DNA from 3 places in the Leptolyngbya sp. AS-A5 genome. Region 3 is predicted to be linked to each of the others. Evidence: predicted binding sites of a transcription regulator. Region 3 holds the regulator's gene; each other region holds the start of a gene.
The links. Region 3 encodes NtcA, which controls nitrogen genes in cyanobacteria. Its sites were predicted from a motif close to TTTGTANNNNNNNNTACAAA; they were not measured.
Positions count from the first base shown of each region.

Region 1: rpoD (RNA polymerase sigma factor RpoD) is a predicted target of NtcA. The motif match lies at 5,539-5,558, and genes of this name have one in related genera.
Region 2: NC980_RS12020 (DUF4327 family protein) is a predicted target of NtcA. The motif match lies at 8,531-8,550, and genes of this name have one in related genera.

Region 1 covers NZ_JAMPLL010000004.1:146,625-157,447, reverse strand. Annotated here, with positions in the region: gene NC980_RS07590 (SH3 domain-containing protein) at 1-320, opposite strand, end outside; gene proC (pyrroline-5-carboxylate reductase) at 339-1,136, opposite strand; gene NC980_RS07580 (cell division protein SepF) at 1,205-1,831, opposite strand; gene NC980_RS07575 (YggS family pyridoxal phosphate-dependent enzyme) at 2,461-3,129, opposite strand; gene pipX (transcriptional coactivator PipX) at 3,126-3,395, opposite strand; gene NC980_RS07565 (dihydrofolate reductase) at 3,607-4,095, shown strand; gene rpoD (RNA polymerase sigma factor RpoD) at 4,146-5,276, opposite strand; gene NC980_RS07555 (response regulator transcription factor) at 6,088-6,480, opposite strand; gene queC (7-cyano-7-deazaguanine synthase QueC) at 7,010-7,696, opposite strand; gene NC980_RS07545 (FAD-dependent hydroxylase) at 7,769-8,989, opposite strand; gene NC980_RS07540 (YebC/PmpR family DNA-binding transcriptional regulator) at 9,068-9,874, opposite strand; gene NC980_RS07535 (carbohydrate ABC transporter permease) at 9,919-10,755, opposite strand; gene NC980_RS07530 (sugar ABC transporter permease) at 10,758-10,823, opposite strand, start outside.
Region 2 covers NZ_JAMPLL010000008.1:49,840-60,662, forward strand. Annotated here, with positions in the region: gene NC980_RS11965 (glycosyltransferase family 4 protein) at 1-86, opposite strand, end outside; gene NC980_RS11970 (glycosyltransferase) at 92-1,228, opposite strand; gene NC980_RS11975 (glycosyltransferase) at 1,339-2,484, opposite strand; gene NC980_RS11980 (DUF2949 domain-containing protein) at 2,548-2,745, opposite strand; gene NC980_RS11985 (DUF192 domain-containing protein) at 3,222-3,755, opposite strand; gene nblR (response regulator transcription factor NblR) at 3,752-4,441, opposite strand; gene NC980_RS11995 (NAD(+) kinase) at 4,523-5,437, opposite strand; gene NC980_RS12000 (SDR family oxidoreductase) at 5,478-6,461, opposite strand; gene NC980_RS12005 (metalloregulator ArsR/SmtB family transcription factor) at 6,699-7,082, shown strand; gene petM (cytochrome b6-f complex subunit PetM) at 7,116-7,220, opposite strand; gene pdxA (4-hydroxythreonine-4-phosphate dehydrogenase PdxA) at 7,341-8,372, shown strand; gene NC980_RS12020 (DUF4327 family protein) at 8,666-8,887, shown strand; gene dapF (diaminopimelate epimerase) at 8,936-9,781, opposite strand; gene NC980_RS12030 (RNA-binding protein hfq) at 9,867-10,082, shown strand; gene NC980_RS12035 (alpha/beta hydrolase) at 10,125-10,823, opposite strand, start outside.
Region 3 covers NZ_JAMPLL010000022.1:34,238-45,060, reverse strand. Annotated here, with positions in the region: gene NC980_RS19910 (HAD-IC family P-type ATPase) at 1-2,139, shown strand, start outside; gene NC980_RS19905 (hypothetical protein) at 2,145-2,759, shown strand; gene NC980_RS19900 (DUF885 domain-containing protein) at 2,808-4,556, shown strand; gene NC980_RS19895 (Holliday junction resolvase RuvX) at 4,553-4,969, opposite strand; gene NC980_RS19890 (DUF3084 domain-containing protein) at 5,003-6,400, opposite strand; gene ntcA (global nitrogen regulator NtcA) at 6,525-7,196, opposite strand; gene NC980_RS19880 (DUF3488 and DUF4129 domain-containing transglutaminase family protein) at 7,567-9,789, opposite strand; gene NC980_RS19875 (pentapeptide repeat-containing protein) at 9,862-10,626, opposite strand; gene NC980_RS19870 (hypothetical protein) at 10,643-10,823, opposite strand, start outside.

The DNA.
Region 1 (10,823 bases), on a different contig from region 3:
CGCACCACAAGCCCGATCGATTGCGTCACCCGTGCTGGAAATGCCCCTGCTGGAAGCGGTTTTGCAGCAGTATCAGGGTTACTCGATTTCTCCGCGGCAGGTTTTGCAGCGGGCTTCGTCGCAGGCTTTTTGGTAGGGGTATCATTTGGGAACGTGGGCTTGGGCGGCATGACAGAAAGGCGTGCCATCATGACTCTTGCGGCAACCAAACTACCAACCGCAAGAAGTGCGATCGCGAAGAACACGCCCAGAAAGAATTTGAGGACTGAAGACCACCGTATAGAAATCGCCCGCGAAGAAGATCGTCCAGATTTTAGCATTTGATTTGAGGTTTGGAGTTATTGGCCCAGTTGCTTGGATCGAGTTACTGCTGCTTTTACCGCTTCGATAAATGCCGATCGCACTCCTGCTTTTTCGAGTTCTGCAATTCCAGCGATCGTCGTGCCTCCAGGACTGGTTACACGGTCTTTCAGTTCCCCCGGATGGAGATTCGACTCTTGCAGCAGTTGAGCCGTTCCCCGCACCGTTTGAATGGCTAACTTGAGCGCGATCACTCTTGGCAGTCCCGCTGCAACTCCGCCATCGGCTAAGGCTTCGATCACGATCGCAAGATATCCCGGCCCTGAGCCGGATAAACCTGTCACTGCATCTAACATCGATTCGGGCACTTCAACCACTTCTCCGACCGTGCTGAGAATCTGTTTCGCTTGTTCAATGTGATGTGGCTCAACCCGCTGACCTGAGGCGATCGCGGTAATTCCAGCTCCAACGGCTGCAGGCGTATTAGGCATCGCTCGAATGACGAGCGCGTTGGGAAATGCCGCTTCAAGCTGCGCGATCGTCGTTCCTGCCAAAATTGAAATGACCAGGGCAGAAACCTGTTGATTTGCTAATTCCTCTGCAACCTGCGGAAATATCTGCGGCTTAATCGCGAGTAAAACAATCTCGCAATCTGCCGCTTGTCGATTTTGCTCGGTCACTTGAACGTGATATTGCTGCGCTAAAAATTCCTGGCGCGATCGATTCGGCTCGCTCACGACGATCGCAGCAGAATCAAACACGTTCTGAGCAATAAGGCGGGACAAGAGAGCCTCTCCCATCATCCCGCCGCCTATCATGCCAAATTGTTTAGACAATCTATTAACCTCAGATAAAGAGATTAAAGGGTTCGAGATCAAACTATCTTTCACCCTTGACTATTTCTCTAACCTTGTACTGCTCTCGGTTCTGTGCCCCAAACGGGTGTCGGAGCGGAGGCGCGGGGACGAGCAGGAGCAGCTTGTGGCAATTCATTGATCACGCCTGCTTGGGTGCTGACTTGAACACAGCTTGGCGTGAACAAGAAAATGCTTTCACCGATGCGCTCTTGATGACCGTCGATCGCATAAGTACCGCCTGCCACGAAATCTACAGCGCGTTGAGCTTGATCCGGATCCATAATCGTCAGATTCAGCACCACTGATTTACGCTCACGCAATGCTTGAATCACTTGAGGCATTTCTTCAAACGTGCGGGGTTCAACCACCACGACTTCCGAAATTCCGTTTGCTGCTCCAGGCATTCCAATCACATTATTCATAGCGGCTCCTACACCAGTGGTTTCACTTGCAATTCCAACACTCCGGTCACGCTCACGTGCAGCATAGTTGTCGCGAAAACGATTTGCCCGACGCGATCGAGTTTCTTCTTCGGTGGCTGCGACTGGAGCCGGAGCGCTCTCTTCTTGATAGAGCGACTGATAGTCTTGTCCGTCCATCTCGTCGTATTCGTACTCGTATTCGACAGGTTCATTGAGTCCAACGAAATCTCGTAATTTACTGAAAATACTCACTGTTCACGCTCCATCCGAATCGTTATTGAGTTTGCTTGGGAAAGGTACGGTCAAATCATTAGGAGTAGTAGATCGACCTCTGATGTGGAAAATCGTTCTCGATTCACCGCTAGACTGTTTCGCGGGTCAGGCAAATTCCATCTTTTGGGCTGACAGCTTAGAGAAATTCCTACACTGTCGCATAAATGATGAATTGAAAAATCAGTATACATCCAGCGATCGAACTTGAATATTTCTTTTGGAGTTTTTCGTCCCCGGCTGCAATTGTATCGGTAGTTTTAGAAGTTGGAGCATAAATCTAGAGATTTTTTTTAAATTTGTTGCAATTCGGTGATGCAGACTGTTCTGACTGATTCAAACTATTGAGATAGGCAGCTCATTTTCAAACATAGGGAAAATTTGACCGCAAAAAAGTAGCTTAATTCAATAGAATTCCGGCGTATATTTTGAAAGAATAGAAACGGCATGATCGACGCTGAAAGCTGGGTCTTTATCCCTGACCTCTTCGCATTCAGCACTATACGTAAGTGATCTTTATTACAAGATGAGAGGCGCACCACTGAAGTAAGGTTTCGATTCGTTTCTGATAAGTGGTACATACAGTACCACTTATTGCTGAAATTCTGCGATTATTTTTGCAGTCTTGCTCCAAACAGCACTCGTCCCGGTCGAATCATCGTTGCGCCCGCCTGAATTGCCGAAGCATAATCACCCGACATTCCCATCGACAGTTGATCGAGATTGAGCTGGCTGTGAGTTCGGATTTTTTCAGCAAGTTCTCTAGCTTGTCTAAACAGCGCGATCGTTGCCTCAGCCTCTAGATCAAACGGTGGGATCACCATGAGTCCCCGGATGTGCAAGTGCTTTAATTGCTCAAGCTGCGGGATCGCGTCCCAAAGCTCTGAAACTGAAAATCCTGATTTGTTAGGATCGCTCATCAGTTTAGTTTGCAGGCAAATTTGCGGCTTGCGGTCTTGTGCTTCTGCAAGCCGATCTAGCCGTTGCGCTAGCTTCAAGCTATCGACCGAGTGAATCCAATCAAACAGGTCGATCGCGATTTTTGCTTTGTTACTCTGCAAATGCCCGATCAGATGCCACGTTACATCGGTTAAATCTTTTAATTCTGCGCGTTTAGTCTCAGCTTCCTGAACCCGATTTTCACCAAAATCCCGAATTCCGGCGGCATAAGCAGTTCGCATTGCCTCTACGGAAACCGTTTTCGTCACGGCAATGACCCGGATGTGCGGTGGAATTTTGGCGCGGAATTCGGCAATGTGGTTCTGTAGAGACGAGATCATTGAAATGTGCTTTTGTGAACTTTCTGAAGCTGATCGTACTCCTTGTACATTCCCGATCGGCGTAACATTCTCATGCGATTTTCGACCATTACTCTTGCATCGCTGCGTCCGATCGATTCAAATTCCAGTCCGTCTGCACCTTGAGATACGACAAAAAATAACCGTTGCGCGTAGAGCGTACTAAATAATTCCCGATGTTCTTCAACCAGACACACCCGAAACAGCAGCCCAAATGTTGGGTGGTTCAAATAATTCTCAGTATCCATCTACCATCCATCAGCAAGAGAGTAAGCGCAATTCGGAATCATCAACATCAATAGGAAATAGGAATTCAGAAATTGTAATCATTAATTGCAATAATATGTCCGTCTTAGCCGTGAGTTGCACGAAGTATGATTGGGGAGTTTTTGCAACCGCGAGAGTTACAGCATAAATTGAGTGACTCAGCTTACCCTGTCATCAAAATAAGTTGCTATCATGTCCGAGATTATTTTAATTGCTGCGATCGCCCAAACAAACGGAGTCATTGGAAATTGCGGCAAATTGCCTTGGTCGATCCCAGAAGACCTCCAACGCTTTCGGCAACTCACGCTGCATCATACCGTCATTATGGGACGGAAAACATGGGAATTTGATCTGCAAAAACGCCCATTATCTCAACGCACTAACGTTATCGTTTCCTCACAACCACTGAAATCCGAGCTACCGAATGTCGAATTTGTGCGATCGCTCTCTGATGCGCTCGAGCGACCAGAAGAAAAGCTGTTCGTGATCGGTGGCGCATCGATTTACCGTCAAGCATTGGAACTTGTGGATCGTATGGAGTTGACGATCGTAGAAGGTAACTACGAGGGCGATGTATTTTTCCTAGAGTGGCGCGATCGTCTAAATGAATTTGAATTAGTCAACTTGGAGTCAAGAGCTGGCTATCGATTTGAAACCTATCGTCGCGTTGTGCCCCAATAAAAAACCGATCGCAGTATTGCGATCGGCTCATAGTCGAAATCAGTTAAACCCTAGCGAATGTACTCTTTCAAAACGCTGTTGCGATTCGGGTGACGGAGTTTCCGCAGAGCTTTCGCCTCGATTTGACGAATGCGTTCGCGGGTCACGTTGAAGATTTGTCCAATTTCTTCAAGCGTTTTCATCCGACCATCATCCAAGCCGTAGCGCAAGCGCAGCACATCTTTTTCGCGTGGGCTGAGCGTTGCCAAAACGCCTTCGAGGTCTTCACGCAGCAGATTCTTAGACACTTGATCTTCTGGGGTTTCACCATCAGATTCGATGAAGTCGCCTAAGCGAGAATCTTCTTCCTTACCGATCGGTGTTTCTAGCGAAATCGGCAACTGAGCAGACTTGGCAATAAAGCGCAGCTTCTCGATCGTCATTTCCATCCGAGTTGCGATTTCTTCTTCAGTCGGCTTGCGTCCCATTTCCTGAGACAACAGTTTCGTTGTCTTCTTGATGCGGGAAATGGTTTCGTACAAGTGAACCGGAAGCCGGATGGTTCTCGATTGGTCTGCAATGGCGCGAGTAATTGCCTGACGAATCCACCAGGTCGCGTAGGTAGAGAACTTGTAGCCTTTTTCGTGGTCGAACTTTTCTGCCGCCCGAATCAGACCCAAGCTGCCTTCTTGAATCAAATCTTGGAACGACAAGCCGCGATTCATATATTTCTTCGCGATCGACACCACTAATCTCAGATTCGACTGCACCATTTTATCTTTAGCGCGACGACCTAAATGCAGGCGATGACGGAACTGCGGCAGGGGCATTTTCACTTCCTGTGCCCAATCTGCATCTGAAGGTTCGCGATCGAGCTTGTCGGCTAACTTGAAGCGAATGCGCTCTAATTCCAGCAAGTCCGCAATCTTACGGGCGAGTTCAATTTCTTCGTCGGCGCGGAGGAGGCGAATTCGGCCGATTTCTTGCAAATATAACCGAATCGAATCTTCGGTGTAGTGCTTCTTCTTGGCTTGAGTCCGGCGACGAGTTGCACGCCCCTTGACGGGTTTTCCCTCTTCGTCATCCTCTCCTTGATCTGAATCGTCAAGATCATCAAGGTCATCGAGTTCTAACTCGATTTCTAGAGCTTCTGAAGGGTCAAATGCCTCTTCTACAACAAGTAAGTCTTTGGCTTGGGTCATGCCGCGTTCCTCGTGCTCCTTAAGTAATGAAGTAAAATGTCCCAGCACTGAAAACAGATGTTGGTGGTTCGATGCAGTCTTGCTGACCCAGAGGCGATGTTGCTTGCGGAAGCAAGCTCTCGTTCGTCAACTGGTGTGCAGTAGAGCGATCGGCAAAATGATTCAGTCAAAACGAGCAACTGCTACAACTTCCGAGAAAATACGGTTGGCAGAGGCTGATTTTCTGAGATCATTATTTCTAAATGATTGGAATGACTCCCCGATTGTAGCCTTTCTCACAAAAGTTGCACCCTTTTCCTGATTTCTTTATTAATCATTCTTGATAAATCTGCTGTGTCTAGCATTCACGTTGCTGTTCCGATGATCGCGATCGTTTTTATCAGGATCTTTGAGTTGCACAGTGATTCATCTCTTAATGGGACAACCTCTCTGTTAGAGTCAGGCATCAATCTGATTCAAATCTATCGCAAAATTCTGGCGTGATCCACGTTTGTATCTCTATGTCACCCCCGAAAGTGATAGATAATTTGTGGCCTGTTGACAACGTTAGCCCAAAATTATCAGACTGAATCAATTGGTTAATTAGCTTACCTAATGCAACGCGATTCGATATTCAAGGCGCAAATTCCTACTAAATCGGTATTTTGAGGCGTTCACTACGATTAACCCGATGATAAGCGGCAGTTATTGCAAACTAGGTTGCATGGAAAGAAATTCGCTAAGGTATTAGTTTTATTTATTTGGCTTGAGAACGAATTAAAAATGTCTGTCTTTGGAAAGATGCGAGGTTGAATGCTGAATCTGAATCTATTCAGATGAGAGATCGTTGACAGTATTGACGAGCAGAAGCAGAATGAATCAGTGAAAATAGTACATCTGGGCTTAACGGTTTAACGAGAAAACCATCAACATCGGGGTGCTGCTCTTGATAAAGCCAGCTCGGAGAATCAGTTTCTGTAACGATTACAAGCGTCATGCGGTCTGCATGGGCAATCGTGCGGAGTTGATGAATTGTGGCTTCCGATCGCAGATGCTCTTGCAGAATGACAAGACAAGGGGGATTTTGGCTCACTCGTGCTAGGGCTTGATCAGTGGTGTCTACAATCTCTACGTCGAGTGCGACTTGCTGAAGGAGCGATTCTAGCCCGTGCAATTCTTCGATTTGTGGAGCTAACAGCAGAATGTAAGTGGACGGAAAGACCATGACGAAAGTACCAATCTGAAATTTAATATAGCGACTGGTTTATTCGCCTTTTTCACGGTGAAACTCGCTGAATATCTTTCGATGCTTGAGTTTCAATCCTTTATTGCTTGTTTTTATGCTTCGGTATTTCTTAGCTTTTAAGCTTTTAGAAATACTTCCCAGAAACTTTTTGTCTACAATTTCTATTCTCTTTAGAAACTACAAATTAGGGTTGCTCCGTACGCTCGATTATGGACTATTGCTTGTGGTGCAAGGCTTACGCAAAATAAAGTGATAGAGATTACTTCTAATTTTGTACTGATTGAGTGAGCCAAGACCGCCGCTAAATTAAAGCCGCTTCAAAAAGAGTTTGAAGATTTTTGACTTGCTCTTCTAACAGAATGTTTAGAGTATTTATGAGACAAGAATCTACTGATTTCTTTTAGATTTCATCTCGTTTTTTCTAGAAATGAATGCAGAATTAGCCCTACTTCAGATGTGCGGTTTTATTCAACTTTTGGAAGCAAATCTTAAGCTAATTAAGGCAAGTTTATTGAAACAATTCTTGACTTTGAGAAGTGGCAAGCTCCGGATGTCCAGCTTCAATGAGTGCTCGATCGCGGATTCGACAAGAATCACACACACCACAAGGAACTTCACCGCCTTGATAGCACGACCAGGTTTTGTCAATTGGCACTCCAAGCGCGATCGCTCGCTTCACGATATCCACTTTGGAATCCATGACCAGGGGGGCAATTAATTTCGGCGCTCTGCCTTCTAATCCTGCTTTGGAAGATAACTCAGCTAAATGTTGAAACGCAGTGAGATACTCTGGGCGGCAATCTGGATAGCCTGAATAGTCCACCGCATTGATGCCTAGATAGATAGCTTCTGCGTTTTTTGCCTCCGCTAGAGAAAGGGCGATCGCAATAAATACGGTATTGCGCCCTGGAACGTAAGTAATCGGAATTTGATCAGGCTGAATGCCTTCTGTCGGCACCTCAATTTCTGTATCGGTCAGTGCTGAGCCGCCCCACTGCGCGAGATTCACATCGATGACAAAATGTTGGGACAACTTGAAGTGCTGCGCGATCGCCTGTGCGGATTGGAGTTCGCGATCGTGTCGTTGACCGTAACGAAATGAAAGCGCGATCGGTTCATAGCCATCGGAGATCGCTTGTGCAGTTGTGGTTGCGGAATCTAAACCTCCGGAGAGTAAGACGATCGCTTTCGGCATAATATTCTTCCAAACTTGCCGTCTATGATCTTTGCACCATCTCCGCGTAATTCTCAACCACTAGACATTCATTTAGCGCTGAGCAAGTTGGGGAGTGCGTCCGGTTAAGCCTGACATGATGCGAAAAACGATCGTTCTTAAGGGCTGAAGGGTTCGCAAAATCCACAAGCCCAGGCGACGAAGTTGCACGATCGGGACAATCTGATTCGAGAAGGTGCGATTTAAGATGTCGGTGATGCTCAAGATCAGCAGGTTTTCCCACTGTCGCCAACGTTCGTAGCGCTTTAGAACGCGCAGACTGGCAATGTTCTCGCCGCGTTTTTTTGCGGTTTGTAAGACTTGTGCGAGGGCAGCAGCATCGCGGATTCCCATGTTGATGCCTTGACCGCCTAACGGATGGCAGCTATGAGCGGCATCTCCGATTAAGGCAAACTGCGGCAAGACATACTTGCGGCTGTGCATCAACTGAATCGGGAAGAGGTAGCGCTGTCCTTCGATTTCTGGTGTGCCGAACTTCGAGCCATATCGCGCTTGGAAGGCTTCAATAAAGGCGCGATCGTCGAGTGCTAACAGGGCTTCGGCTTCAGCGCGTGGGGCTGTCCAGACAATCCGACAGCGATTACCGGGAAGCGGAAGAATGCCAGAAGGCCCTGTTTTCCAGAACCATTCGTAGGCGGTGTTGTCGTGGGGGGCATCGAGCTTGAGTGTAGCGACGACACAAGCTTGCCAGTATTGCCAGCCAAGCGTTTTAATTCCGGCTTGTTGGCGGAGTGGCGATCGTGCTCCATCTGCCGCGACGACTAGGCGCGATCGGATTTGCTGCACTTCACCTTTGAGCAAGACATCGAGAACCACATCACCAGATTGGTGCTCGGTTTTAATCACTTTAGCAGGGCAGAAACGATCGACATTTGAGCAAGTTTGAAGCAGATCCTGAAGTGCGGTAATTAAAACTCGATGTTCTGCAACATACCCTAAAGTTTCAGTACCAATATCGCAGGGTGCAAATTGAACGGCAGTCGGATAGTCCGAGTCTGAAAGGCGCACGTTCTTGTAGGTTTCAACTTGAGGGGAAATCTGTTGCCAAATGTTCAAGCCTTCAAAGATGCGGCTGGATAAGAGCGAAATAGAATACGCTTGAGCGCGAGAAGCCGCCAGCGAAGACACTTCAGCCTCGATTAATGCGACTCGAAAGCCAGAATCTTTTAAGGCACAGGCAAATGTGGTTCCTACGACACCGCCACCGACGATCGCAATGTCGTAGTCAGGAATTTTCGATTCAGCGATCTGCATAGCCGTTGAGCGATACGAAACTTTACACCTATTGTCGCGTAGATTTCTGATGTGAGCAATTGTTAAGCGATCGATGTGTTAAGCGATCGATGCCATCATTAGTTCTTCAGCAATGTCAAAGTTGGCGGTCGCGTTTTGCACATCATCGAGTGCATCAAGCGCGTCCATCAGCTTGAGCAGAGCGCGAGCGTGATCGGGGTCGGTGACTTCGATCGTATTTTGGGGAATCCAGCGGAGTTCGACTTGCGCCACAGTGTAACCCCGGTCTTTCAGGCTTTGACTGAGGGATTCCAGGTTTTCGACTTCGGTAAAAATTTCTGCGGCTTGTCCGTCTTCGGTTTCGATTAGCTCATAAGCGTCGGCTCCACCTTCGAGGCAGGCTTCGAGGAGGGCTTCTTCGTCGATCGACACTGCTTCGATTTTGCGGCTGCGTCCGGTTTTTTGCGGAGCGAAAGAAAGTTCGACAATGCCTTTTTGCTCGAACATCCAGCCCACGCAACCGGGTTCACCCAAGTTACCGCCGTTTTTGCTAAAGGCTTCTCGTAAGTCAGCAGCGGTTCGATTGCGATTGTCGGTAAGGGCTTCGATCAGGACAGCCACACCGCCTGCACCGTAGCCTTCATATTGAATGGCTTCCAGTGGGGCATCTGTGCCAAGCTTGCCAGCACCTTTGGCGATCGCGCGATCGATATTTTCGTTAGGAATGCCTGCGGCTTTGGCTTTTTCGATCGCGGTTCTGAGCTGAAAATTACCTGCCGGATCAGGAACTCCATTGCGAGCCGCAACAATGATTTCACGGGAAACTTTAGTAAAGATGTTTGCTCTTTTAGCGTCTACTCTGGCTTTTTGGCGTTTAATGTTTGCCCACTTGCTGTGTCCTGCCATACCTACAAATCGAAACGGGTGCGATTAATAGGATATCGAAAAAGTTACGATTTGCCTCCGGTGAAGGCTACGCCCTGAATAAAATAGCGATTGAAGAACGCATAGATAATCAGGGCTGGCAGCGTGAAGACCATCGAAGCTGCCATGATGTAATTCCAGTAAGTGATGTATTGACCTTTGAAGGCGTTTAAGCCGATCGGTAGGGTGAACATTTCAGGATTTGACATGACAACGAGGGGCAATAAAAAATCGTTCCAGGAACTCATGAAGATGAAAATTGTTTGTGCAGCTAGAGCGGGTTTTGCTAAAGGCAGAACAATCTGAAAAAAGGTTTCAAATCGATTTAGTCCATCGAGTTGTGCAGCTTCTTCTAGCTCTTTTGGAAAATTAATAAAGAATTGCCGCATCATAAAAATAAAAGTGGCGTTGACGACGGTTGGGGCAACTAATCCTTGATAAGAATTGAGCCAGCCTAAAGATTTGAGAATTAGAAATTTGGGAAGTAATGTAATTTGAGCCGGGACAACGAGAACTGCCAGAACCAGAAAGAAGAATAAACGGTTTCCGGGAAATTGAACTCTGGCAAGGGCGTATCCTGCCATTGAATTGAATAGAAGATTAAACAGGGTGACAAAAATAGCAACGATCGCGCTATTGAATAACCATCTGCCAAAGAGCGGTTCTTGTGCAAAAATTGCTTTGTAATTCTCTAAAGTAAACTCCTGGGGAATAAAGTTTGCTCCACTTGCTGAGATTTCTGAGAGTGGTTTAAACGAAGCAGAGAGCGCCCATAAAAAGGGAATAAAGGTGACGATCGCATAAATGATCAGTCCACCATACATTAACCAAATCCACCAGCGAACTGTGTTTGTTTTTAACATGATTAATCTAAGCTCTCTTCTCTAAAGAAATAGCGTTGAATTAAAGTCGCTAACATAATGACGAGCGT
Region 2 (10,823 bases), on a different contig from region 3:
GCTTGCCAACAGGCAAGATCGATCGCGGCGTTCACGATGCCGTTACCGACATCCTGAGCGTGATTGAGAACATGAAGAATTCGCATCTTAGCTATAGCAAGCGTTCTATAAGTGCCACATACTGATCGACGATGCGATCGCGCTCGAATAATTGCGATCGACGTTTTAACGCAGCACGATCGGCTGGAGTCTCTAACAGGGTTAGAATTGCGGTAGTCATGGCGGCTGCGTCACCGACTGGACTTAGCCTACCGTATTTTCCGTAATCTAGAATTTCAGCAGGACCACTAGGGCAATCTGTAGACACAACAGGGACACCACAAGCTAAAGCTTCTGCAACCACATTGCCAAATCCCTCAAACCGCGATGACAGCGCAAATATTGCTGCTCTTGATAAGTAGGCATAGGGATTCTCTGTAAATCCAGGTAGCGCCACCTCTGCGTCGAGTCCAAGGGTGTGAATCAAAGCTTCTAGCGACGATCGCTTTTCCCCTTCGCCTAAAATCATCAATCGAGCTGGTCGCTGTTCTCGCACTTTCGCAAACGCTGCAATCAGAGTCGGGAAATCTTTTTGGCTAACCAATCGCCCAATTCCTAAGATCACGGGTGGCTCTCCGAGCTGAAACCAGGGGTGCTCTAGCGGTTCTTCGCTCTTTTGAAACACTTCTTCAGTGATTACAGGATTGTAAATCACCTGAATCTGCTCTAACGGGAGGTGTGTCAACTCTGCCACGTCTTTCGCGGTTCCCCAGGAAGCGGCAACGATCGCATCGCATTTGGGATAAAGCCATTGCACCATGCGCGATCGCAGTTTGCCGAAGGTTTGTCTTTGATCATTTCTAAACTGTTCTGATAGATACGTTTGAACGCACATTACAAGGCGAGTCGAAACATTTGCACCCAATCGCGCCCAATACGCCGAACTCAGGATGTCTAAAGCTGAAAATAGAATGGCAGGTTGTGCCTGTTGGAGATAGCGACGGAGGGCGATCGTTTTAGACAAAATTACAGGAAATCTTGCCTTCAAATCGACTAGCTGAACATCAGGCGGAACGCGATCGAGATAAGCGCCTTTTGCCTCTGCCACAATTAAATCGACTCGCCAACCCCGCTCCGCTAGTCCGACAGCAAGGTACAACATGGCGCGTTCGGCTCCTCCTCCCGCCAAAGCGGGCAGAAAGACGCTGATCAGTGGTTTAGCAGTGACCAAAAGCGGGCGAACAGCCATATTTTTGAACGAAGATATAATTTTAGAGTGAGGTAATTCCAAAGAAAATTCGTCCTTCTGTAGTTTGGAATACAAGATAGAGCTGGTGAAATTTAGCTACCTCGATCGAGCTACTTCATTGGAGAGAGCCTATTTTGCAAATGCTGGTGAATTTGAGCATTAGTCTGGGCAAGTTGGAAATTCTGACAAGCCTGCTGTTGAGCGAAAGCAGTGATTTTAGCAGCTTCGGTTGGGAATTTACCGCAGTATTCGATCGCTCCTGCTAGGGCTTTTGCATCCCCAGATTGAGTCAGCCATCCTGTTACACCCGGATCGATTAGCTCTACTGCCGCACCAGACGCGGCTGCGATCGTCGGTCTACCGCAGAGCATCGACTCCACAATCACCCGCCCGAAAGGTTCAGCTGCGATCGAGGTATGCGCTACGACATCACACAGTTTCATCAGTGGAATCACATCCTCGCGAAACCCCAAAAACTTCACGCGATCGCGCAGTCCTAGCTGCTGAACCTGCTGCTGTAGCTGCTGAACATAGGCTTGCTCTCCGAACAGTGCATCTCCAACAAAGACTGCACTAACGGTTTCGTCACAATATTGCAATGCTTCGATGAGAACGTGCTGTCCTTTCCAGGGCGATAGGCGGCTGAAGTGACCCACGATAAATCGTCCTGTCAAGCCGAGCGACGATCGCAACTCATTTGTCTCTACTTCAACTGCGTAGGCTTCCGGCTCAAATCCGTTGTAAACCACTTCGACTAACGCTGGATTGCCGCCTGCTTCAATAAATGCGGCTCGACTTGCCTTGGAATTTGCAATCACCAATCTGGCTTGATTTGCCATCCATACCGCGATGCGTCGATTGGCGCGGCTGAAGTGAGCGGGCGAAAGAATGTCATGTAAATGATAAATCAAGGGTCGGCGAGACAACGTACTCGCAATCGCGCCCACGACTAACGCTTTCTGTGTATTGGCGTAGATTGCATCGTATTCACGACTCAAGCCTGCAACGCGGTGGATTAACGGAAGCAATTGACCCAGACTCAATAAGCCCGCGATCGCTCCGCTCGACTTGCGAACCGCGATCGCTTTTTCAGCTAAAACCTGGACTGGAATTTTTCGTTGTTCTAATCGCTGCCGAAAGTCCCCATCTTCAAATAGACCGACTAGGCAGGAGTTCTGGTAAGCAGTTGCAATATCAAGCAAGCAGAGTTCTGCACCACCAGATTTGCCCGTCTGGTCTAGAAATAGAAGTTTCACTCCACCAACCCTCAAGCTTTAACGATCAGACCATTAGGGGAAGTTCTTTGATCGTAGAAGAATTTAGCGATCTGAGGATTCTAACCAGCTATAGATTCTGTCAAGCTGTTCTATTGTAACTAATCCATACTGCCAGAGAATCATCGGCAAGGGGCCAGGGTTCTGTTCTCGATATCGTAATGCGAGGGCGATCGAAGACGTTGAAAGTGAAAGCTCTTCCTGGAGAAAGCGAATAAATTTAGAGTGAGTAGCAGACAACATTCGGATAGCACCTCTGGAGCAATAAGGATTAGATTTTGCCCAATAATGGGCAAGTTAGATGAGAGTGAGCTTTATAGCCTACGTTTACCTGCTATAAAGCTAAAACTTGTTGTAACGAAACGAGTAGAGAATGTAAGTCAAAGGATACAAGTCGTTTGAATCCACTCTGGTATCGGGCGAGGAGCGCAACAGCTAGGCTAATTCACAATCCGTTCACTCTGTTATCAAAGCTTGTAGCTTAATGATTGCACCTAGCTACGAGACCCCAAGTGTAAAGATTGACTTTTTAAGCCGTCTCTATCTAGGGAGTGATTGTGTCGTGTCATAGAACTTCAGAACTATTGTTTTAATGCAACATTTTATGACAAATGTTGATAAACACAGAGTGTAAGCGATGATACAAGTATATGGGAATTTTTTCCGAAAAAGTTAAGAATTAGAAGCTGAGTCTATTTCCTGAAAAATTATTATTTGTATTATTTGATTGTCTGAATCGTGATGCGATCGCCTGCTTTTAGGTTAAGTTCTGCGGCTCTACCTGCTCTCAGTTCGATTACTTGATCAATTTCTTCGGTGGGAGAACCGTAAGTTGGGCAGGGATTTGCTTGGCAAGGTGGCACGTTTGCAGAGATCGATCGAATAATTCCGTTCCGTAAAAACAGCATGTCTAGAGGAATCAGCGTGTTCTTCATCCAAAACTGGGTGGGACGGGGTGGATTGAACGGAAAGAGCATTCCCCGATCGTCTGCCAAGCTTGTACGATACATCAAGCCTGTTGCTTGCTCGTCTGGAGTTCTTGCCACTTCTAACTTGATTACTTGATCTGCAACTTTAAAGGATGCTGAAAGCGGCAGAATTTGACCCATTGATGAGTTGGAAACTATGGGGGCTGTGGGAGAAGGTGCAGGTTTTTCCCCAGTTACGATTCCATCAGGTACCGACGGTATCGTAGAGCAACTGACTAATAGCAATCCCAAACTCGCGCAGATCATTTGATGCGTTGATTTCATGACTCTCTTAAAACGTAGCCAACACCGCGTACCGTTTGAATCAGGCGCTTTTCGCCCTCGTCTTCGATCTTTAAGCGGAGGTATCGAATATAGACTTCAATCACATTCGATTCCCCAACAAAATCATATCCCCAGACATTCTCTAGAATTTGCTCTCGTGTCAGCACCTCGCGGGGATGCTCCATCAGGTATTTGAGCAATTCAAACTCCTTCATCGTGAGATCGATCGCTCGACCATTGCGAAACGCCTGACGAGTTGCCAAATCTAGCACCAAGTCCCCAAACCGCAATTGTTCAGAAACCGAAATGTCTGGCTTGAGATACAACCGGACAAGCTTGAGAAATTCCTCACTGCGGTAAGGCTTGAGGAAATAATCATCCGCTCCTGCTTCGATACAGGCAACTCGATCGTCCACCGTATCCCGCGCCATCAGGAGTAACACTGGGGTTCGAGCTCCGGTCGTGCGAAGATCGTGGCAGAACGTCAGACCGGAATCTCCATCTAATAGCCGATCTACTACGATGAGAGCCGGATGTTTCTCGATCACTTGTCGCAATCCAGCACGGGCATCATGGACAACGATCGTGTCATATCCCGATTCTTGCAAATCAACGCTGACGTGATGGGCTAATGCTGGATCAGTTTCGACAATCAGGACACAGGGGGGAGCATCTGCAAGACTCATACTCGACTCGCTTACAATTCACGCCGCCATTTTAACCATAGACGCAGTAATCTGCGAAAGTGCCTCAATTACACAAAGTTGTCAGCATTGTCCAGACGAAGGTTTAGCGACATGCGGTAAGCCCCAGCCTAACTTCTCTCTGAGAACATGAAAAAATTCGGGTGGACGTAATCGAACAAATCGAGCCGGATACGGCGCTTTTTGCACACAGACTCGATCGTTTGGCAAGACATAGCAGCCCGCATTGCCATCAGCCGTCAACACTAACCGATTCGGATTAGCGGGGTAAATCGTGACAGGTTCGCTATTGGTAAACACCAGCGCTCGTGAGGCTAATGAGTGCGGACAAATGGGCACTAAAATCATCACCGGAACCCCCGGAACAATCACAGGGCCACCTGCGGATAAAGAATAGGCAGTTGAACCTGTCGGAGTCGAGACGATAATTCCATCCGCAGCAATATCGACACGGGTATGCCGTCCGACCTCAATCTCAAAATGACACATGCTGGTGAGTGGTTCTCGATAGAGCACCATTTCGTTGAGGCAGAGCGCCTCCCACAGCATGACATCCTCGCGAACAATCTGCACCCGCAGCATTGTGCGTTCTTCGATCTCGTACTCATCTGCCAAGATGGCTTCGATCGCATTTGGCAATTGGTCGAGGAGGATTTCAGTCAAGAAGCCCAAATGACCCGTATTTACGGCGAGCAAAGGAATATGACAAGGGGCAACCTGTCGGAATGCAGAAAGAACGGTGCCATCGCCGCCAAGCACGATCGCAAATTTCATCTCTGCATCAAACCCTGGTGGAACTAATCGATCGATCGGCGTATGGCAGATCGGACTTTCCGGCGAGGCATAGCCTAAAATGCCACCCGCACCGGGTGCAAGTGCCACTTCCCAGCCCAGCGAAATCAGCTTGTCTTTGAGTTGCGTAGCAACCTGACAAGCAATTTCTTTGCCATCGTTGTAGATAATGCCAGCTTTCGGCACAAGCAAAAACCTATCCTAAACAATCAGGAAACATCTAATTCTAAAATCGAGGATACGCTTTCTTGGTTCGTTCTTTCTTTTTCTTGGCTTGCTCTTGGGCATATTCGACTTCCTTGAGCTTCTTCAGGATGCGGCTGAAATACTCCTGCATATAGGATTCCAGCGTTGTCATCTCTTGCGGATTGAGATTCAAGATTTTATAAGTTTCATCCATCGAAGCCACGAGCGGTCTTCCGGTTGCGACCACTTCAGTAAATGCCAGCCGATCGGCAATATTCCAAGTCCACTGGAAGAATTGAGCAATGCGACGGGTGGCTCTCACGACTCCAATCGGCGTTTTTGTTACTCGCGCTTCTTTACCGGAGAGGCGTTCACAAAGCTTAATAATTTCATCGGCGCTCCAAGCTTTTGAACCAACGACGGGAAGAGTTTTGCCGATCGACTCTGGCACTTTGAGGCATTGCACAGCGAATTTGGCGATATCGATCGTGTCCATGTAAGCAGTTGGGGCGGTACTGCCCATGACCCAAACGCCTTGCCCTTCTAGAATTGGGATGGCGTATTGTCCGATTAATCCCTGTAAGAATCCACAAGGGCGCAAAATTGTATAGTCTAATCCTGACTCTGCTAAAAACTTTTCAGTGCAGGTCTTAATTTCCATTAAGGGAACGTTGGGAAATTTTTCAGCATCCAAAATAGAAAGAAAAATATAGCGATCGACCCCTGCTGCTTTCGTCGCTTGAATTAAGTTAACTTTGCCTATCCAGTCGATTTGCCTGATGCTGAGCGAATCGGTTGCGCGAGCCGTTGCAGCATCAATCACTGCTGTCACCCCTTCTAGCGCCGCAGGTAAGGTTTCTGGATAGCACAAGTTCCCGGTGACAAGCTCGGCTCCCCATTCCTTGAGAAAGGCCGCTCTTCTAGGACTACGGACGAGACAGCGTACCTTATATCCCTCATCCAAGGCGCGACGAGTAATCTGTCTTCCCAAGGTACCCGTGGCACCTACAATCAATACGCTCATGAGGAGTTTGTGACAAAATGTTAACTTTTCGATAAATTCTATCAGAAATCTCGCATTGAAAGCACGATAAGGGCGATCGAGTTTTGAGATCCAGAATCGAGCATTCCTTATCGTAGCGTAGGTAAAGGAATGTATCGGTTTTCTTTGAGCGGGTTAAAACTCTCATTTATTCTAGAGAGCTAAGTACGCTACTCTGAAAGTATCTACGATCGTAGCAGGCTACGTTCTCGAATTTCTATGGCAAATCCTAATCTTGTGACACCTGCGGTTGACCAATGCAGCGATCAGCATCCGGTGAACTTAGACCATATTCGCTCTCTGCACCGCGACCTTTTGAGCGTGGAAAAGTCTCAGCGAATGGCAGAATTCTTTAGCTTACTGGGGGATGCCAATCGATTGAGGATTCTCTCAGCGCTATCCATTCAAGAACTTTGCGTCTGTGATCTTGCTGCTGCGGTGAAGATGTCAGAATCTGCGGTTTCGCATCAATTAAGGGCGTTACGATCGATGCGGTTAGTGGGATATCGGAAACAGGGTCGTAATGTCTATTACTCGCTCAAAGATCATCATGTGTTTAATCTTTACCGCGAGGTTGCCGAGCATTTAGATGAAGAAGAGTGAGGGAAACGGCTCCATCACTCTCGCTTCGTGTGATTACTCTTCGCCGCCCTGAAGTCTGAGAAGCAAAAAGCCCAGCGACAACCCAACCAAAATCAGGGTAAACGCCAGGATTGCGGTGTTAAAAATCTCTCCAGCCATTGTGTCAATTCTCCTGTTAAACAGCGATCGAGTTCGGTTGTCGAAGTTCGTTTTTGAAATTTGAAACCGTTCATAAGTATTGTAAAGCAGTTCAGTCACGGGTTTTTCATCACGTTTTCTATGACTCGTTTAATTATTCCAATCGGCGACCCTGCGGGAATCGGCGCAGAAGTTATTCTTAAGGCACTGGCTGATCCGACGATCGCTGAAAGTGCCGATTTTACAATCGTCGGAAATCGCGACTATCTCAATGAGATGTACGATCGTCTCAATTCCTTATGTTCTGACTTAGCGAACCCAAAAGACCTCAAAATTCTGCACCTTGATAGTCCAGGAACGATCACACTTGGCACAGGGGATGCCTATAGTGGCGAAGCCAGTTTTCGGTGTTTAGAAACCGCAATTGATCGAACCTTGGCGGGTGAGTTTGACGGCATCATTACGGCTCCGATCGCCAAATCTGCCTGGAAAGCTGCAGGTCACGTTTACCCTGGACAAACCGAACTTTTAGCCGAAAAAGCAGGAGTCGATCGCTACGGCATGATGTTTGTGGCTCGCTCTCCTTACACCGATTGGACATTACGTACTCTTTTGGCAACCACGCACATTCCACTGCGGCAGGTTGCGGATGCCCTTACACCGAATGGATTAACGCGGAAATTGGAACTTTTGATCGAATGTCTTGAACACGCCTTTGGAATTACCAAGCCGCGAATTGCGATCGCTGGACTGAATCCCCACAGTGGTGAACAAGGACAACTTGGACGCGAAGAGATCGACTGGATCGGTACTTGGCTGGACGAGATGCGCGATCGATTTCCTCCTGTTCAACTGGATGGATTATTGCCACCTGATACGATGTGGGTTAAACCGGGTCAGGCTTGGTTTGGAAGCGCTCCGGTGATAGCTCATGACGCGTATCTGGCGTTGTATCACGATCAAGGCTTAATTCCCGTGAAGTTAATGGCGTTCGATCGTGCCGTCAACACTTCGATCGGGTTGCCGTTTATACGAACTTCACCCGATCATGGGACTGCGTTTGATATTGCGGGTAAAGGAATTGCTGATGCAACTAGCATGAAAGCCGCGATCAAACTTGCGGTTGAACTGGTGCAGCGTCGAGCATCTTTCACTTCAGCCGAAACAATATAATCCATGAATGATTTTCATAGATTGTAAGCACTCAGGTCTGGTTGAAAAGCCAGGTTTTCGTTTCAAAGAGCAGATTTAGTGCAGAAGTAAATGTCATAAATTGCTGACATTAGTAATAGTTCTTACATTTTCGACTCAGAAATGAGGTAGAAAATAATTCAGTATATCTCACTACAAAGTACGCTGTTTGAAGGAGACAGATAGCGCTAAACTTTGGATATCTTTTTAGTTAGTCCCTATACGCTAGTTAGGTTGATATCTTCGACACCCAGATTTCTCAGGAAGGTAGACCCATGCTTCAGACCGTACAGTATTCGCTTGAAATGATTCAAGACGAAGTACGCCAATTGATCGATCGCGGCGTTATTAGCAAACAACAGCCGATTTACGCCCTTTGTAAGCATATTCCAGCGCGTGAGTGGATGCGCTTTGAAGCCGAGTTAGAGCGTTATGATTTTCTGCTGCGCGATCGCATTAGCGATCTAATCTGTCAGGAATGCTGGGATAACGATTAGGAAGAGTGGGGAGAAGGCTGAATGAATTTTCTCCCCACTCTCCGCTCCCTACTGCCGGATTCCAGTAAAAACCTTCTCAGCGCTGCCCGTCATATACAGCCTGTTATCGACTGCCCATTCAATTTGCAAACAACCGCCGGGCAACTCAATCGTGACGCGACGATCGCATTTTTGATTCAGTACACCCGCAACCAGCGAGGCACAAGCTCCGGTTCCGCAAGCTAAGGTAATTCCGGCTCCGCGCTCCCAGACTCGCATTTTAAGGTAGTCCGATCGCACCACTTCAATAAACTCGGTATTGGTACGCTGCGGGAAAACAGGATGGTTTTCAAACAGGGTGCCAATTTCTTCAAGCTCGATTGCGGCAACATCGTCCACGAATGTAATGCAGTGGGGGTTTCCCATACTGACACAAGTGACATTCCAAACTTGCCCTGCCACTTCGAGCGGTTGATTAATTACTTTTTGATCTGGAGCCGCGATCGTCGTCGGAATTTCTCCTGCCAATAAACGCGGTTCTCCCATATCCACCGTAACTTGACCATCGGCTTCAAACTTCGGAGTCATTACCCCTGCTAAAGTGTGAATGCGGTATTGGGGTTGAGATTTTCCGGTTTCTGCAACTTCCAAATCTGCCAGAAACCGCCCCAAACAGCGGATGCCATTTCCACACATCTCTGGCTCTGAACCATCGGAATTAAAGATTCGCATCGTGTAATCGGTGCCATCTTGACCCGGAAGCGCGAAAATCACGCCGTCTGCTCCGATGCCAAAATGTCGATCGCACCACCTTACCGCATCTTCAGGAGTCAGTTTCGGCTGATCGGACGTACGATTGTCGATCAAAATAAAATCGTTGCCCAGCCCGTGATATTTCGTAAATTCAATCGTCATGATGATCGGTTACAAGAATGTGTAGGATTTGGTGAATTAAGGCACTCTAGTAGGTTAGAACGGTTTCGATCGAGGACTTCCCCCAATGAGTATTGAACTAGATACCGGATTGCCAAGCACTCGTCAGATTCAGACGATTATCCGCGAAGAAAAAGAGATCGAAATGAAACTTTCGACTGGAGATTTGCTCACCGGAAAGGTACGTTGGCAAGACCCCCATTGTATCTGCATCATCGATCACTATGATCAGCCGACAATCGTCTGGAGACAGTCGATCGTGTTTATCAAGCCTAAACTCTAAAAATCACGCCGAGCCAGGGGCAATCCGGCTCCTGGTTTTTGCTTAGAATCTGCGTTTTCGCGATCGATATTTCTCAAGAAACGACAGAATTCCTGCTGCTAACTGCTCCGGATATTCCTCATGCAGCCCAAGCGATCCCGGCATTCGATACACTTGCACCCCAGAGAAATGCGCCAATATCTCAACCTCTTGCCGGGATTTTGGGGGCATCTCTTCACCGACCACCATCATCGCGGGCACCGGAAGCGGCTGAAACCAATTCAACCAATCTTGGCGCGATCGTACTCGATCCAGTCCCCCCGTCACGAATGCAGCAGAGGCAAACCGCGCTCCTTTTTGCTGGGTCGTCTTCCACTTGCGATCGATCAAGTCAGGGGTGATATTTTCCTTCTTTGCGAAAACGTGCCGCCCATACATCCAGCTTAAAAAGCCGCGAGTCGTATTTAAAGAATAAAGAAATTGCCCAATCAGTGGCAATCCGATCAGCCGTTGCAGCAGGCGATACGCCCAACGGTGCTCTCCCATCGCAGTCGGTAAAGGGCCGCGCCAAGTCGGACAGACCAACACAACCCATTCCCAAGGCGGCTGCCGCTGAGCTAACTCCATCACATATCCCGCTGCATGTCCCGCTGCGATCACAACCACAGGCTCGGAAAACATCGTCTGCACAAAACTCCGCAAACAGGTTTCATACAAAGCAGGGGTGTATTGCATTGCAGGACGCGACGAATCGCCAAATCC
Region 3 (10,823 bases):
CCTCACGCGACGGTGATTCGCAACGGTGAAGAAATTAATATTGACCCCAGTGAGATCGTGCTGGGAGATACGCTGGTGCTACGTCCGGGGGATCAGGTGTTGGTCGATGGGGAAATTGTCGGAGCAGGACGAGTTGAGGTCGATGAATCGCTGCTCACCGGAGAATCGGATCTGATTGTCAAGGTCGCGGGTAAGCCCGTGTATTCAGGCAGCTTCTGTGCGAGTGGTAGTGCTTGTTATGAAGCGCAAAAGGTCGGAACTGATACAGTCGCTTATCAGATAACGATGGGAGCGCGAGAGTTTCGCCAAGTCTATACGCCGTTGCAAGCGGAGATTAACTTAATTATTCGGATTTTATTGCTGCTGGCATCGTTTTTATGGTTGCTGATTGGAATCAGTTTTGTGAGTCGATCGCAGACCTTAAACGAAGTGGTACAGCGTGCCGCAGTGATCGCGGGTCTGATTCCTGCGGGATTAATTCTAGCAATCACGCTGTCATATGCGATGGGTTCGATTCGGATGTTGGGGCAGAATGTTTTGATTCAGCAAACGAATGCTGTCGAGTCGTTGAGCAATGTTGATGTGCTGTGTTTGGATAAAACTGGAACGCTGACGACGAATCAAATCGAACTGCATTCGCTACATCCGATCGCTCGTTCAGAACTGGAATTACGATCGCGTTTAGGTGACTTTGCCGCTAGCACCCAAGCCAGAAACCGCACCAGTGAAGCCGTTCTGATTGCCTGTGGTGGATATGCTAAACCGATTCGCGACGAAATTCCTTTCTCTTCAGCGCGAAAGTGGAGCGCGATCGAATTTGCCGATCACCCAGGGACTTACATTCTGGGCGCACCGGAAATTTTGATGAAAGCCACAACTTTAGATGATGAAAGTTTGGACTACATCGATCGCCAAGTGAATCACGGCTATCGCGTTGTGTTGTTTGCTTATACATCAGGGTCAATCACCTTGGAGTCGATCTCCGACTCTACGCTGCCCGAATTGACTCCGCTTGGAATTCTTTGCTTTTCTGACCAACTCCGACCTTCTGCCCGTGAAACGCTGCAAGGATTCGTCAAAGCAGGCATTACGCTAAAGATTATTTCCGGTGATAATCCTCAAACGGTTGCAGCCTTAGCAAAACAAGCAGATTTTAGCGATGATATTCGATTGATTTCGGGTACAGAACTGGCGCAGATGGACGAAGCGCAATTGATGCAGGCGGCGCGAAATTACAATGTGTTCGGACGAATTACACCGCAGCAAAAAGCGCAACTGGTTCGGAGTTTACGCAAATCGGGTCACTATGTTGCGATGACCGGAGACGGCGTGAATGATGTGTTGTCGCTCAAGCAGGCGAATCTTGGAATTGCGATGGAGAGCGGCAGTAAGGCAACTCGCAGCATTGCCGATATTGTGTTACTGAAAGATTCATTTGAAGCATTGCCGCATACGTTCTTAGAAGGACAACGCATTCAAAATGGCATTCGCGATGTCATTAAATTATTTATGGTAAGACTGAGTTGCGTGGCGTTGCTAATTTTTGCGATCGCCATTGTTTCCGATAGTTTTCCACTGTTAAATAAACATAGCGCGATCGTCACTTTGATTGGTGTAGGAATTCCCACAACGTTTATTCCAATCTGGGCACAACCCGGAGAACTGCAAAAACGCAGTTTAGTGCGATCGATGCTACATTTCGTCGTTCCTGCTACGATCACGATTACGTTAGTGTCGCTCACCGTGTATCTATTTTATTTAGTGAGTGCTGTCTTGGATCTACCTCCTAATGTTGGACTTGCTGAGATCGAATTTAATATTCCTCGGACTGCATTAGTCACCATTTTAGTGTTTTGCGAACTGTTGTTGATTCCGTTTCTCAAGCCACCCACAAACGCTTGGACAGGCGGAGAACCATTAAGCGGCGACTGGCGATATACGATCGTTGCCGTTGCCCTACTTGTTGTCTATTTGCTGATTCTTGCAATTCCGCCGCTGCGGGTGTTTTTTGAACTGTCTCCGCTGAGTTTACAGGATTGCCTGTTTTTGGGTTTGGTTGCGATAGAGTGGGCGCTAATTCTGAGATTGTCCTGGCGGACTCGGTTTCTCGATCGCTTTTTAGGCGTTGATTTGGAGTAAGAACAATGAGAGACCTCCCTTCTAGAATTCCGCAATACAAAGTTTCAATTTGGGAAACGCTTGCCGTGGTGCTGGGCGCGATCGCTACGCTGGGAGTCGGCTTAACCGGACTCGGATTAAAATTTCTCAGCAATGCCGCAACCCCCCAACGCGCAGAAGCGATCGCCAGCAATATCATGACTTATTTCCTACCTGGAGGCTCTCAGGGTCTGCTGGGTGTGAATATCGCGGGCGCAAAAGTTGCCCTTGTTGCCAGCGAAGGCAATGAACCCGATATTCAGCTTTTGATGGCGCGGGTTCCGGTAGATCAAGAATCAGGACGGCGGCGAATCGATCGCATCTTAGACAGCATTGCGCTGGGCGCGGACGAAGAAGAACTGAAAATCAAGACGGTGCGGGCTGAAAACCGGACGCTGTGTGGACAAACGACGGGAATTGCGGTTCGGGAGGGATTGCTAAAGTACCCTGATTCCCCCGAAAAAGCGACTGTGATTTACCGAGCAAACATCATTTTGGGTGACAGTCGATATGTGGTGAATCTGCTGGCAAATGACGCAAATCTAGATGTAGCGCGAAAGAAAGCAGACGATGTGTTTAAGTCGCTCCAGTGTCGTCAGTAAAGAAATTTTTGTGACCGCTAAGATCGATCAGTCCCTTTTCACTGATTTATGGTTCGTGCTCTCCGGCTCTCGCGCAAAGTTCCCGTTTTGCTGGCGATCGCATCGTTCATGGTCGCGATCGCGATCCACTCCATTTCAGAACTGATCGCATCGGCAAAACCTAACTGGATCACAAGAAGCAATGAAAATACAAACCTTCTAATCAAAGCTGAATCAGAATCAAACTGCACAGATCAACCCACACTCAGCCAATCGCTGCTGAAACTAGATACAAACTATGTGCAATGCTACGAGCGAAACTTAAATAACGCAGTTGCAACACTTCAGACAAAGCGAAAGCAGGAAACTGAGCCATCGGTCAAACTTGATCTAGAAATTCTGATTCAATCAGCAAACGAGGAATTGCGATCAATTCAACTCGATCGACGATACCGTTTGCCTTATGTGAATTTAGCTAGAGAAATTAACCGCAGCATTGATGATCTCAACAAGCGCGATTTAACCAAGCAGCTAAAGCGAATTAGCGGAGAAAATACAACTGCGATAGCGACGATGGCGATTCAAAGAATGCGAGAGAGCATGACGCAACAAAACGTTTTCTTTCCCGAAAAATCGCAGCTTGAAAAAGATCTAGCAAATACAACCATTCAACTCGAGCAAATCAAGCAACGCATCGAACAACAGAAAATTGATCAATCAAGTTACACCAAGCTAAAAGCACAATTAACCGAATATACAAACTTTGTTCGGCAAGAAATCCTACCCAAAGCCAGAACCAGCTTCCGCTTACCGAGCGAACTTTATGCAGCAGAACTCGCAGAACGAGGAGTCGAAATCCCGATCGACGAACTCCTGCAAAATGCCCATTCTGCCTTTGCCGCCATTCAACAAGAAATGAACGTGCTTGCGCCACAAATCGCCAGACAAAAAGGCTTTCAGGCAAAAGACTATCGCGACGTAATCCGCGCTCTCAAGCAAGAGCAATTACCGAGCGATCAAATTCTGCCGCACTATCAGAAACGCCAAAAGGAAATCGAAGCCATCATTCAGCGTGAAAAATTAGTCACGCTCCCGAAACGCCCCTTAACCATTCGGCTCACCACCGATCGTGAAAACGCAATTTTTCCCGTTCCGCAATACCATGCCCCCAAAGCTTCAAGCAAAACGGCTGGAACCTTCATCATTCCCCTCCTAAAACCAGACCCCCAACCCCGTACCTACAACGATTTCACCTATCCCGCCGTTTCCTGGACGCTCACTGCTCACGAAGGCAGACCCGGACACGACCTTCAGTTCACCACGATTCAAGATCAAGGCATTTCTGAGGCTCGATCGAAGTTCGGCTACAACCCTGCCAACCACGAAGGCTGGGCACTCTACGCCGAAGCGATTACCCTACCGTTCATGCCGATCGAAGGGCAGTTTATCTCCCTACAATTTCAGCTATTGCGGGCGGCGCGTGCCTTCTTGGAACCCGAACTGCATTTAGGTAAAATCTCGACGACCGAAGCACTGCGCATTCTCACCGAAGAGGCAGGCTACTCAAAGTTCTTCGCTCAGCAGGAAATCGATCGCTATACCGTCCGGCTTCCCGGACACGCTCCCTCTTACTTCTATGGCTATCAACGCCTGATGCAGCTTCGCAGAAATGTCGAACGACAACTCGGCGAGAAATTTGACTCCCAAAAGTTTCACGACTTCATTTTGACTCAGGGGTTCATGCCACAGCGATTGTTGCGTCAGGCAGTGCTAGAACAATTCACTCAAGCCCGTCTAGGCGATGAATCGATCCCTTAGCTCACCAAGCGTTCTAAGTACCGTTCGATCAGCAAAATCGCCACAATATCATCGATCGCCCTCGGCGGCGTTCGCATTCCTTGCGGGATCAACCGATTCAACCCTTCTGGCGGATAAAGCTGCCAATAGCGATCGCGAGCTTCTAAGGAACTATTGCGCTCATCCACCGTGACAATTCGTAGCGGCTCACTCAATTCACTCTCGATTTTGAGCTTCCAATCTTTCGAGGAAGTCTGATCCCCCATCACCAATAGCGAAATCGGATACCGCTCCCGCAAGCCTTGAATCGTCGCGATCGTGCTTTCGGCGCTGATCACTTCATGATAGTAGAGGCGGCGATCGACCCCCATGACCGCTAATCCACACTTTTGCCGCCCTGGATCAAACCCCAGAATTACTGGCTGTTCCGCCATGCTGCGTCTCTACTCCCCTATTCGCTGGATATGTTAGCTCGATGCTCTCAGCACCACTTGTCCGTTTTGAACTGCCACTAATTCTATTTTGAGCGGCCCAGCCGTGTATGTGGTATCCGATGCGATCGCTCGCAGTTCAACCGGAGTGGGATAGCGCCGCAGCTGGTCAATGAATGATCCTAATGTAAGCAGTTTTTCGATTTGAATGTTGTCGTTCAAAACGCCAGCGACACGAGCGCGAGTATTAGAAACAGCAAGCAGTTCTTGAATCGACCGTTGGAAGTCCTGCGGTGCAAGCTTGGAGGGATCGATCGTTTGGGCAGCGATCGTCTCTCCCGCAGAAAACACAACCCGATTGGGGACTGCACTCATATAAACAAACACGGGTTTGTTTTCGCCTTTGACATAGTTTGCGAGGGCTTGTACCCGAACCAGATAATCTTGACCATTCCTGATTTGTTGAATCAAACTTTCAACTTCCGTCGTCCGAATCTGCACAATTTGCAGATCATCTCGTCCGAGCCGCAGTGCCTCAACCGCAGAACGATTTGCATATTGCAGGAGTTGATCGATCGCTGCTTTCGCACCTTCTGAATTCCCTACGCGCACCACGCCAGAAGACAACACTTGTGTCCGATAAATCGCCAGATCGCCGCTGCGAATTAGTTCGACATCCCGTTCAATTTGCTGCAGTGTCGCAGTTAGGCTGGCTCGTTGCGCCTCTAATCGCTTCAGATCCGTCTCACGCTGCCCAATCACCTGATCGCGCTCATTAATCTCACGATCGCGTTGTTCAATCAGTTTGGTGCGTTCGGCAATCTCTGCATCGCGCTCGGCGATCTGCTGCTTGACCTGATCGCGCTGCATAATCAGGGTCTTTTGTTCCGATTGCAGTTGATTGATATCGCTGCGGAGTTTTAATGCTTGACCAGACACCGCGATCAGTTGACGACGCGTGAGATCACGCTGCGCTTCGGTGGTGCGGAGTTGAGCATTGGTTTCTCGTTGGCGATCGATTGAAGTTTTCAGATCGGCATTGATTCGCTTTAGCTGTTCCTCAACTTGGGCGCGTTCCGATCGGGCTTCTGTGAGCTGTTTCTCAACTTGGGCTTTCTGAGCATCGGTCGCCTTCAGATCGGTGGCAGCTTTTTCCAAATCGCGTCCGCGATCGCGCAGTTCGGTTTGGATTCGCCCAAAGTTCAGCAGCATTTCGCGAAAGGTTTTACTTGCCAGCAGCAGCACTCCTAAAGTTGAGGCAGAAATCAGCGTTCCGGTCAAAATGGTGACTACGACCGCGGTTTGCTTCGGACGAAGATTAAACAAGCTAAGCCGCGCTTTTCCCACACGAGTTCCCAAGCGATCACCCACTGTTGCGATCACTCCACCCAACACCAACACCACCAGAATTAAAATCAGCCCGACATCGGACATAAGACTCCCAAGAGATCCTTAGACCAGCACTTTTACACTGGCAAGGCAATTCTAGATCCGCCTATCATTATGCCTGTTCGATTTATACTTCGGGCGGGTCTTCAAGGAAAGAATTCTAGTCCAATTAGGTAAACTGCTGACTTAGCGTTACCGGATTGTGAACGGTGATTTTTTTCTTGTGAATCGAAATCATTTTGTCCTGACGCAAATCTCCCAGTAAGCGCGTCACCGTCACGCGAGTCGAACCGATCGCTTCAGCGATCGCTTGATGCGAGAGTTTGAGGTCAATCATGATTCCCTCTTGCGATGGGACTCCAAAATCGCGGCAGAGAATCAGCAAAAAGCTCACCAATCGCGATCCCATATCCCGGTGCGCTAGGGTTTCGATCATCATCTCGGTTTGCAAAATTCGCGAGGACAAGCCTTTGAGCATCAGCATCGAAAGTTCGGGGTTTTCCTTCAGTGCTTTCTCGACTTGCTCGATCGGGATCGAAAGCAACTCAACCGGAGTAAAGGCAACGGCGTGATAAAAGCGATCGGCTCTTTGTCCGGTAATCAGTGACAGCACCCCGAATACGCTGTTTTCTCTCAGCAGCGCCACCGTAATTTCTTCGCCTGCTTCGTATACCCGCGACAGTTTGACGGCACCCTTGACCAGAAAATACACTCGTTCTGCCGGATCTCCGGGAAAGAAGATTGTTTTGCCCCGTTCAAACGTCTCAATCACGGGAGGATATGCACTTCCTCCAATCTGACGGAACATTGCTGCAAGCGGTCTATCCTTGGTCACAACCATTTCTTTCCTTGTCGTGTCGAGTGCTGGATGAGTTTACGAGCCGGTCAGCGATCGAGCTTTGTAAACAATTGATGACTTTAGACCACTAAAACTGAGTCACCGAATGCTTTTTGTACACTGCGCTACATTTTAGCCGTGATCCTGAAAATCTCTGGGAATTTTCTACTTTCGAGCGTGTTTTTTTCGGCACGCTTAGATTCTCCCTCTCAGGGCTGAATAATTTCGGAAGATTATACCGTAGCTCGAATCGGGTGTCGATAGTGTCACTTGCACCCATTCGAGCGGATTCCTTTGTGCTGCTGAAGTCGAGACGGTTGCTATCCGAAACGAATACTGCCAATGGTGTTGCCTTTGGCACAGGCTTACTCATTTACTTTCGCTGAGGTTTTAGTCTCTTCAACTGATGCCGCAGCGCTTCAATTTCAGGTTTTTCTCGTCCGTAGCGCCACTTCACATACGCTTGGGAAATGTCTTCGATCGCACCTGCTTGCTCTTGAGTCCGCATGGTTTTTGCTCGTCGGGCATATTCTAGCGGCGTATCTGCTGAAGATTTACGAGTGCCTTGCGCTTCGAGGCGAGACAGCATTTGCTGATAAAGCCGCTCCATCGGTGCAAGCTTCTGCAACCGCTGGTAAGTTTGCCATTTTTTCCAGCCTTGACCACACAGCCAAACCAGCAAGGCAGTGCTAATCATTAGCAAACACGCGGTAAAGAATCCACCTAATCCTTGAGTAAACAGCGCCAAAAACCAGCCGATCGCGCTCCTGATCGTCTGAATTACTTCGCTGATCCAAGCCGTTACAGGCAGAGGTAGCCATCCCGCGACCCAGTTCCAAAATCGCTGCAACAGACTAAAGGGCTGATATTCCTCGATCGACGGCGGAATCAGTTCATGTCCCGGAATTGGGTTGATCGTGAACCATCCCACGCGCGGCACGAAGATTTCTGTGATCGCGTAAGCATCGGTATTCTTCACAATGTACAGTCCGGTGAAGGGATTAAATTCTCCGGGCGCATATCCCGCTACTAATCGCGCCGGAATGCCAATTGATCGCAGCATCATCGTCAGCGTCGTAGAAAAATGATCGCGATCGCCGCCTTGATTTTGCAAAAATGCTTCGACGAGATCTTCACCCGGCTTCAGCAAATCCAGGTCTTGCCGAACCTGATAACGCTGCTTCAAATACTGCCCCAGATAAAGCGCCTTTTCATAATCGGACTCGATCGGCTGTTCAGAAGTTGCCAGGATTCGCTTCGTTTCTTTAGCGACATTCTGAGCAATTCCCGCCGGAATCTGTAAGTGTGGACTCTCTTTTGGATACTGCGCTCTGGCCGAATACAGCCGCAGCAACGTGCGATCGCGATACGGCACATCCGACACCACGGTATAAGTAATGCCATCGCCCAGCTCGATCGGCGCACGTAATCCTGCTTCGGGGTCGATCGCAATTTCATCGGTCGGGAAATAGATTTCTCTCGCCCTTGAAAGCGCCGGAATTAGATTCGGCATTGGGGCAATAATCGTGTAGGTCTGCACCACTTCGCGTGTTTTGCCGATCGTCACCGGAGTCGGCAGAAAGAACCGATATGACCAAGGTGAGCGTTTAATCGTCTGCGTCTTGTCGTTGCGCGACACCTCCCAACCCTGCCCTGTGTAGCGATCGAAAGCCATCACCCGCCAAAAGCCTTCGATCTGCGATCTCACCCGCATGATGGCTCGCGGCTTTAATGGATTCCGCACGTTTTGGCTAATCTTGTCGCCAAATCCAGCATAAGACAGGTCATCTGGATCTTGGCTTTGCCCTGCGCCTTTTCCGCTCCCCGATCGCATTCCGACACGCGGATCTCGGCTCTGACCCATGCCCGGATTGGTAATCACTCGGTTATTAAATCGCTCCTGAACGCTCACCGGAGAACTGACCGGAAATATACGTAACTGATATCCAGGAAGTCGCGGCATCAGCGCAAAAATCACCAACCCCAATGCCAGCACGATCGCAAAAATCGCAGGCAGCACTCGAAAATTGATTTTCTTAAAGCTGGTGCGCTCTAACTTGACCACATCTACGCCCAAGCGCGAACAATAATCGAGCATCAGTACCGGGAGCGCGATCGCCAAAAATACCAGCAGCATTGCGCCAAACAGCATCGTCTGACTCAGCGTACTTGCCACCGACAGCAGCACTAGCCCAATCATCGTTGAATAGCCCAAATCCTTGCGGCGTGGCAAATCAAAGCTGTGCAGCACTTGGATCTGAATCAGAAACTCTGCCAGCAGCAGCCGATTATCACCGCTCTGAGCACCACCGAGCATCCTGCCAAAAAAACTAAACAGCACGATCGTCATTGCGATCGCCAACAGGAATTTAAACCCTGTATTTTTCTTGCGTCGTCGATGCCAACTCCAATAGGCTCCGATCGCGCTTAAGGGAATTGCCCACACGCTCAACTGAGTTTCCGCAGCCAAATCTGTCGCCAAAATTCCCACGCTGACAAGCGACTGAGTGAGGACTCGCAGAAGAATCGATTCTTCTGGTTTTGCTTCTGGAATGACCTGAATTTTCGCTTGGATTTGCTGCCACCAGTTTTTCATGCGGAGAGAACGAAGGAATTTTACCTCCAGAGTACCCGTTTACCTGAAAAAGACGATGGCAGGGCGATCGCATCACCGACTTAATCTAGCGGGCAAAACCGCACCCGCCAAATTTGCACCTCTGAGATTCGTGCCGGCTAAAGTTGCCCCAGTAAAATTTGCCTTGCCCAAATTTGCCCAGGACAAGTCAGCTCCGGACAAGTCAGCACCCGTAAAATCTGCCCCAAATAAGTAACTCCCGCTAAAGTGAGCGAACTTCAAATTGGCTTTGTGGAAGGTCGATCGATAAAAATGCGCTCCGCTTAATTCCGCCTCAACTAAATTTGCATCGCTCAAATTGGCTTCGGCTAAGTTTGCCTGAATCAAAATCGCATTGCTTAAATCCGATCGCCGCAAGTCTGCACCTGTAAGATCCGATCGCTTAAATTTCGCGCCCCGTAACTCTGTGCCAATCAAATTCGCCCGAATCAGATCTGCATCATTAAAATTCGCACCCTTGAGATCTGCTCCGATGAAATTGGCATCGGTTAGATTAGCGTGACGAAAATCTGCTCCAACTAAGTTCGCATCCACAAATTGGGCGTGCTGTAATGTCGCGTGCATAAATTCAGTTTTCTGAAGCACTGCTTTATTAAATTTTGCCGCGTTCAACTCTGCTTCATTCAGCACCGCCCAGCATAATCTAGAGCGACTAAAATTCGCTCCTCGTAAGTTTGCGCCGCGCAACTCAATCTCATCTAAATCCGCATCGCTTAAATCCGGCTCGATCGTGGGATAGCGCGATCGCCACTCCGACCAAATCACCGCGCCCTTATGCAGCGTCATCAAATGTGCCATCACCGCCACGATCGCTTTACTCCTTACGATCGCTGTAGTGTTCTCGTCCCGGCAGATTTTCCATCGTCTCGATCACTGCCTTCGATGCGGCGATGATGTCGCGCTCTTCACCGCCTAGATACAAGCGTCCAAAACTGCCCACGGCTGAGATTTGCAGAATGTTAATGAACGCCGCTTTTTCGGCTTCGTTTGCAGCT